2 regions of the Paenibacillus sp. N3/727 genome follow, and region 1 is predicted to be linked to the other one. Evidence: riboswitches for the same ligand, from Rfam matches in the RefSeq annotation. Region 1 holds a riboswitch; the other holds the start of a gene.
The links. A riboswitch is a leader RNA that binds a small molecule or an ion and turns the genes downstream of it on or off. The one in region 1 is predicted to bind cyclic di-AMP.
Positions count from the first base shown of each region.

Region 2: another riboswitch for cyclic di-AMP. It lies ahead of MNQ98_RS18535 (C40 family peptidase); the one in region 1 lies ahead of MNQ98_RS00495 (C40 family peptidase).

Region 1 is NZ_CP093336.1:99,685-103,890, reverse strand. It holds gene MNQ98_RS00505 (M1 family metallopeptidase) at 1-825, shown strand, start outside; gene MNQ98_RS00500 (hypothetical protein) at 837-1,661, shown strand; cyclic di-AMP (ydaO/yuaA leader) riboswitch at 1,957-2,095, shown strand; gene MNQ98_RS00495 (C40 family peptidase) at 2,099-2,572, shown strand; cyclic di-AMP (ydaO/yuaA leader) riboswitch at 2,831-2,967, shown strand; gene MNQ98_RS00490 (C40 family peptidase) at 2,969-3,436, shown strand; gene MNQ98_RS00485 (GNAT family N-acetyltransferase) at 3,550-4,074, shown strand.
Region 2 is NZ_CP093336.1:4,044,870-4,049,075, forward strand. It holds gene MNQ98_RS18520 (VOC family protein) at 67-477, opposite strand; gene MNQ98_RS18525 (2Fe-2S iron-sulfur cluster-binding protein) at 774-1,166, opposite strand; gene MNQ98_RS18530 (phosphotransferase family protein) at 1,198-2,145, opposite strand; gene MNQ98_RS18535 (C40 family peptidase) at 2,269-2,742, opposite strand; cyclic di-AMP (ydaO/yuaA leader) riboswitch at 2,747-2,878, opposite strand; gene MNQ98_RS18540 (hypothetical protein) at 3,032-3,490, opposite strand; gene MNQ98_RS18545 (Mrp/NBP35 family ATP-binding protein) at 3,758-4,206, shown strand, end outside.

The DNA.
Region 1 (4,206 bases):
GATTCGCCAGGGTACGAGCTGGAGCGCACGATCATCCATGAAATCGGACACCAATATTTTTACGGCATGATCGCGAACAATGAGTTCGAGGAGGCCTGGCTCGACGAAGGATTCACCTCCTATGCCGAGGATCGGGTAATGGAGCAGGAATACGGATTAACCACTAACACAGCAGCACAAGCTGCGGCCATATCCTCGCCTGAGCCGCTTAAACAGGAATCTTGGAAATACGGATCTCACGAAAAATACGCTTTGAACGTCTACACACGCGGCAAGCTGGTGCTGCAGGATATTGAACGCCTGGTCGGCACACAGACGATGGACAAAATCATGATGACTTATGCGAAAAAATACCGCTTCAAACATCCGACAACTAAAGATTTTCTACAGGTTGTGGAGCAAATCACCAAACAATCGTGGCAGCCTTATTTTGACCAATATGTATACGGTAACCTGATGGCTGACGTCGCTGTGGAGAACATTCAGACCCAAAATATCGGAACCCGGGAAGACCCCGCCTATAAGACGATTGTGACCATCGTGAGCAAGGGCGGCACCGTCTCCAACATCCCGATCAGATTTGCATTTGAGGACGGGAAGACGGTTGAAAAGGTGTGGGACGGCAAGAATGGAAAAACCCAGTATGAAATCAAACATAAATCTCCACTCATCTGGACAATGGTTGATCCGAAATACACGATCGTGCTCGAGAACAAACACATCAATAACTATATGAAGGCGGGAATGGATCCGAAAGCTGTCACGCGCTGGAACCTGAGCATCACCAAGCTGGTAGAGACACTATTCGGCAGCCTGTCATGGTAAGGGGGGAGAACATGAAAAGCTACGCAGGCAAAGGCTGGACCAGTGTGAAAGATCAGTTCTATGTTATTATTCTTCTGTTTCTGTATCGGCTTCTGTGGGGATATTGCCTGTATCGCCTTGTTAAATCAGCCGTCGTTCCGCTACTGATGCGATTCCCGGACCCTGCTCCGAATGAGCTTAGTAAGCTGTTGTATTTTTACGAGGGCGAAAAGGCCCTGACTCAAAGCAGTGACGTTCATACCTATGCCTGGATACTCATCTGTATGCTGATCATTCGGATGCTTCTGACTCCTCTTATTCATGCCGGTATATTTTACAATCTCCATCAAGAGGCGAAAGGCGAGCGAGGTCTGTTCTTCTTCAAGGGCATCCGTCAGCTATGGAAACCGGTAACTTTATTTTATGTGGTTGAGACGATTCTGACCTTTACCCCCGCATATTGGCTGGTGCCGAAAATGTTACCTTCACTATTAGCTGCCATTCGCGACCCGTCTACGTTGCTAAAGATCGCTCCTTACTTCGTCTGTTGGCTGTTGTATGCGTATCTCATTCATTTGTTCTTTCTTTATATGCAGTTCGGCAAAACAACTGGCATGGGCATGATATCCGCTCTGATGGTCTGTCTCCGTCACATCGGAAAGGCTATGCTCATCTCCATTACGATCGGCGGAACAGCGATAGCTCTTCTCCTTCTACTCAGCGGTATGTCCTTCCTATGGTCAGGTCTGATCGGGTTAATCATTCAGCAGACCTCCTATTTTGTGAGCAGTCTGTTCCAGTTGTGGAGCGTTACTGCTCAATATCATGTATGGCATACTCATAGTCGTCAAATTTGAAAATCGTTCACATATCCATAAGAAACTTAGCATAATCAAAAAAACTAATTTTTACCATAAATTCATGCATTATATGTCACTATCAAGCTCAAAAGATGCATAACGCTAGCCAACTAAATAAAAAAATCCCGTTCTCCTCTAGGAAGAACGGGATTTTTTATGTTCAAATATACTTTCCTCGTTTGCCAAAAAGTTAATACTCTGATAAAATAACGAATGTGTTAGTAACAACTTTGTCATCTTTCCTGTAACTATTTCATATGGATAAACTATCGTATACTTATAATCTGTCTTATATCTTAAGAAGCCGAATTCCCGTTTCAACGGGAAGCGGGGGAACCGTCTTGGGTGAATTGATCTCGCAACAGAGGGGTCATAGGCTAACCTTCAGCCGAACCCTTAAGCTAACCTCGCAGGCATTGGAAGGAGCTTATCACTTGAAAAAGAAGCTAACAGCCGTTTCACTCGGTCTAGCTCTCGCCCTTACGTTAGGCACCGGAAGCGCTTTCGCGGATTCCAAGTTAAACAGCGCAATCAAACCCGTCATTGGCGTCTCCTATAAATCGGGCGGAACCACAGCCAAAGGATTCGATTGCTCTGGATTTACAAGTTATGTATTCAAGAAACTGGGGCTGACTTTGCCGCGTTCATCGGTATCCCAATATAAAGTTGGGACTGCAGTACCGAAGAGCCAACTGAAAGCCGGCGATCTTGTATTCTTTAACACCTCAGGCAGAGGCGTATCCCATGTAGGGATCTATATAGGCGGGGGCAAATTTGCACATTCCTCAAGTTCCCGCGGTGTCACCATCACCGCAATCAACTCGAGCTATTTTGGCAAGCGTTACATTGGCGCCAAACGAGTCATGAGCCCAAGCAAGTACAAATCCGCCGCCGTGAACTACAATTAATTTCATAACCAAAAGTTTACTTAAGCCCGAATGAGATTCACCACAATCTCCTTCGCGGCTTTTTCTTTATACTTTTATAACGGATGAAATAGGGAAAAAGTTTGCACCTTTACGAGAAAATTTTTGTGACAATAATTCGACACGAATAGCCATCTATTCTATTCAAAAGACAGCAAGAAACAATTGCCAAATGGACAGGCCCTCTGATAGAATATTCAATGTAATAACTTTGTCATTATTGTAAGGGCTTTTATATATAGAATGCATATGCCAAATTCCAGAACAATGGAAGCGGGGGATCCAACCACGGGTGAATTGATCTTGCTACTAAGGGATCATAGGGGACCTTCAACCGAACCCTACAGCTAACCTCGCAGGCAGCGGAAGGAGTTATTTATGCTTAAGAAGTTCAGTGCAACCGTGTTAGGCCTTTCGATGCTGTTCACGGCAGGCTTAGGCAGCGCTTTTGCCGATAGTAAGCTGGATCAAGAAATCGATAAGGTGCTAGGGACAAGATACAGCTATGGTGGCATGACAACAAGTGGTTTTGACTGCTCTGGATTTACAATGTACATATTCTCCGCAATGGGAATGAAGCTTCCCCATCAGTCGGGCTCCCAATTTGAGATGGGTACGGCCGTATCCCGCGAAGACCTTCGCCCGGGGGACCTCATATTTTTCAATACATCAGGTCAGGGCGTATCCCATGTAGGCATTTATATCGGCGATGATCAATTTGCCCATGCCTCCACTTCAAGAGGGGTCGTAACTAACCGACTGGGTGAAAGCTATTATGCGGAGCGTTATATTGGCGCCAAGCGAATTATGGATGATTCAGCATACGAAAACCACGCGTCTGAATAATTTGAAATCATTTATATCATACAAATATACCCGCGAAGAGAAGCATCCCTTCTTTTGGCGGGTGTTTTCTTCTTATTCCGTAAATCATGAAAGGAGAATGACAATTGCTTCCCATGGCACAGCGGTTTTATGCGGTTCCAATGGATTCGTATCAAGCGGCGGAGATTTGCAGCTGGACCTACCCATCTCCTTACAATATCTATGGCTGGCTCCCCTGGGAGCAAATGAAAGGACTTGGTATCGAGTTTGGCGATCCGGACATCCGCGAGCAGCAGTATGTATCCATTCTCGATGAAGAACAGCGGATGTGGGGATTCGCGCAGTTGTTCCCAATGGAAGGCGTAACGCGGATTGGTCTTGGTATGCGACCGGATTGGTGTGGACTCGGAATGGGTAAACAATTTGTGCAGTCTATTGTGGATGTGGCCAGGCAGCGGCGTCCTGAGGATGAGATTGACCTTGAGGTCTTAACTTGGAATGAACGTGCAATCCGCACATACTACAACGTCGGTTTTCATGTTACGGACACGTACGAACGGATGACTCCGACTGGCAAAGCTCTTTTTCATTGCATGGTTTATATGTCTTCGGACGATTCTGGAAATTCCATCCGAAACCGTTATGACTATGAAAAATAGCACAATTTTGTGTAATTTTAGTTAAAGAAAGCGTTGTTTTATTGCTTTTTTTGTCACAACTGCTATGATGTCTTTGTATGTTCGTTTATAATAGAATCAATTGCAGTATACATAAGAAGGGACGATATGACG
Region 2 (4,206 bases), 2.4 Mb from region 1:
CTGTCCCCAGATCAATACTCAAGGTGACAGCTTTTTCCAGGTATAAACAGCTCTTTTTAGAATCAACTAATCCTTGCAAACCATCAGTAAATTGCCATCTGGGTCCTTAATCACAAACCAATGCTCGTGTTCAATATCCGTTACCAGGTTTACACTAGTCACTTTGGCGTAATTGTAGGATGCTTCCAGATCATTAGTCAGCAGCATAAAAGCAGGCGTTGAAATATGGAGCGCTCCGCCCGGCTCCTCTCCGCCCCACAGGGGCATCGTATCGAGAATGACCCCAGTACCTTGCATTGGAAGTGGACACAGATGACCGTTCATAATGCTGCAACTTTCTGGATCGATACCAAGAAGAGTGCAGTACCATTCACGTGATTTCTCAATGTCTCGTACAGGAACAAAAACACTGCCAACCTTGTTTTGAATCGGACTTTCTGGCGCAGCTGTTTTGATATCGTTCTCATTACTCTTCATATGTACCCCTCCAAATAGCTTTTTGGCAGCCTAATAAGTCCCAGTTATGAACATCATAGCAAACATTAAAAGTGAAATGTGCTATTTTTTATCAAATCCATCCGTTATTTCAACTGCCTCTGATAGCATAAGAAAAACGTCTATCGACGTACTCCAAAGAAGACAGACCGCATTTTAGCGGTAGTTTTTCTTGCGAGATAAAGATGCTGATACTCCGAAGTTTATACTTTCTTATCTCTTGAAAAAACCGGATGACCTGTTACTCAGGCCTCCGGCTGTAATTGAATAATAATCTATTAAAAATAAGGTGCATGTTTAATGGATATGGCACCTATTCTCTCCAGTTTTGTCTGGCAGCCCAGACGGTATCCCTCATCAATCTCCTCTGGATCAAGCCGTTTCTTCTCCGCTTCATTTGGAGGGGATAGATATTCCAACCCTTCACTGACATGACATCGGCAACGAGCACATGTCCCTCTTTTGCAGAAAGAATTCCAGTCCACTTCATTCTTCTCCGCCAGATCCAATACCGTCAAACCAATCACGGGCGCAACGAATCGTTGAATATTTCTGCCTTTTAGTTCTACGATTTGCTCTTCTGTTTCTTCGTGCATGTTATTCCCGATCGCAGCAGAACTCTCCGAAACCGAGTTATTCTTTCCCTCCCGGCCTTTCCAAAATTTAAACACGCTTCATTCCCCCTCAATGAGTTCATTAAGCTTATGTACACTTGAAGTCAGGCATCAGATGGGTATGAATCAACTCCTTAAATTCAGAAATATTAGACATTTCCCCGATACCTTTGCCTGTATGTTTTTCATAAATGGATTTTACAAAGTTCGCACCAAAGTCATGCAGCAGCGTCCCTGCAAATAGCAGGTCAATAAACTCACTGTATTTCAGATTCCTACACTTTATAAACTCATGAACAGTTTCTACATCACTTTGAAACAACTCAAACACAATCCCAGGATACTCATATTCTACCGGTGCAACGGAGCTGTCAGCAAAATCAATAATATAAACTTGATCCTTCGAATCAATTAATACATTGTCACCCGTAAGATCTCCATGAACATGTATGCAAGTACCGAGCTCATAATGGTTCAGAAAATGCTCAATCTGTTTTCTTAACTCAGGAGACACAACCTTCCAGCGATCATTATGGATTGCTCTCTCAATGATCACATCACGACTCACTTCTTCGTCCGGCAGCGTGTTCAACTTTACCATATCCTCCTGCAACTTACCTACGAAATCACGCTTTTGCTCAACCGTAAATCCATTTATGGCGTCACCGGCACTTTGGCCTTCGATAAAATCCATAATGATATACTTGAATTCATATTTATCATTAATTTTGGACGCAGCTACAATATTCGGTGTGCGTACGCCTTGGTCAATCGCTCGTTGCATCGCCGACCGTTCAGCTTTATAGTCCTGATCCGTATTCATTCCAGACGAAGTCGGTGCAAATATTTTGATCACGTAAGATCCTGCTTTGAAGACGGCATTTGTTCCCGGTGTTAAATGAGATATATCTTCCGCTCCCATTAATCGTTCCCTTACAAATATCTCCTGAATCAGAGGTCTAAAATCCTCGATGGATTGATAAACAGCTCCCCAGCTGTTCCAATCATTAATTTCTTTAGTAAACAAATACGACATTTCGTAATCAAACCTCCAGTTGAATCTCATACAATTAGATCAACACTCTTTACCTACTTATAGTAACATCATACAACAAAAAGCCCGCGAAATTCATCGCGGACTTCTATTCATTGCGAAATATTAATTCATACTACCTACCATCTGAACATAATCCTCTTGGCTGATGACACGACGAGCTGTTACATAACGGTTCTTATAGTAAGATTCCGAGAGCTTGCTGATTCTAACTCCTCTGCTAGTGGATGCATGAGCAAACTCATCATTTCCAATATAAATTCCTGCATGCGAGATACCGCGGCCACTTGTATTGAAGAAGACCAAATCTCCCAACCGAAGATCATCTTGATCTACGTAAATACCAGCTTCTGCTTGTGATACCGAAGTTCGCGGCAAATTTAGATTATATTGATCAAATATGTACAAAATAAATCCGGAGCAATCGAATCCGCTTACAGTTGTTCCTCCCCATTTATAAGGAGTTCCTACTAGTTGTGTAACTTCACTCTGAAGCTTCGTCTGATCAGCATATGCCGTAAAGGCGCCAGAGGAAAAAATAAGTGCAGACCCTAGTAAAGATAATACGACTTTCTTCAAATACACTTTCTCCCTTCGGTGCCTACGGAGTTAGCTAAGGGTTCGGTTGAAGGTCTCCTATATTCCCTTGACTTCAAGAATAATTCACCCAGATCGGTTCCCCCGTTTTCAAAACGAAATTCGGCAAATTCATTAAAGTTTTGTAACTCTATCATAGAGTAGTATATTTTGAGGTGATATGTCAATCGTATTCAGTAACAAAATTGTAATTTTATTCTGCAAATCTCGCTAATCACCCGTCATGCTCTGCAGTGATGTCAACTAACAGCAGATTGACCCGTTTTTGTATTTATCGCTCGTATTTTCGTTGGACTCTCGGAAGTAATGTAACTGCTTGGATAATTAATCCCAACGCAATATAAATAAAATGTACAATGGAGAAACCGTTTATGATATAGATTTGAATGGTGATCCAGATGATGATAGCAAAACCTATGTATAGAGAAAAAGTCCATGACCAGTGTTTATTCGAGAACATGTTGAGTTTCTCAGCAGTTATACATTTCCATTGACGTGTTAAACCCGATGCAACAAAACAGGGTATAACACCAAAGACGAAAAATAAAAGGATACCAGGAATAAGAAAGTTCGAAAAAATAGAACCTTTGATCATAGATACTGGCATGTCAATTAAATCACCACTTGGATCCAGAATTAAGGCACCGCCACCGAACAATGCACCTATACCCATAAAAATTTGTAGGCAGACTAGAATAATCGATTTCTCTTGCTTTTTATCATGATCCACGATTAATAAACCTACTTTCTGTTCTTATTTATTACAGTTTACTAAATATTTCACAAGTTGAAAGTGATATATAATGATCACTGCCTGAAGATCTTTGCCGTCATATACCATCGCTGCGTACTGAACACCTTTGTTGACTACCCCTTTCTCTTTCTTTAAACTGAACTTGATTATCAGTTTTAAGGAGGGACTTACGAATGTTGGCTTACCAGAACTCTTTATCAACTTGCAGATATCCGCATTGTCATAGTTTTGCACAGGTGACTTATGAATAGAGAAGTATTTGATCGTGAAATGACGAAGATACTCGACTCCGAATTGAAGCTTCCCTTGATTCAAATCGGATTAATCCGTGATGTCATGCTGAAAGAAGACAAAGCAGCGATGACTCTAATAACCACAGAGCTAGAACAGGAGCAAGGCATAACAGAAATACGCTGTAAACAGATTGAAGAGCTATTGCGCACAATGGGAATGACAGATATACATATTAGGATCAAGCAAGTTTCTGCCGAGGAGAAGCATAGCATAACTGTTCGAGCACAGGAGATGAAACCTTCTGGCCAACAGCCTGCCAATAGAGGGGGGGCACAGGGTTCTTTTCCAGTAAGTCCTTTGGTTAAAGCGGGTGTCCAATTTATAGCGGTAGCCAGCGGAAAAGGCGGCGTCGGAAAATCGACCGTTACACTGAATCTGGCTCTATCATTACAGAAGGC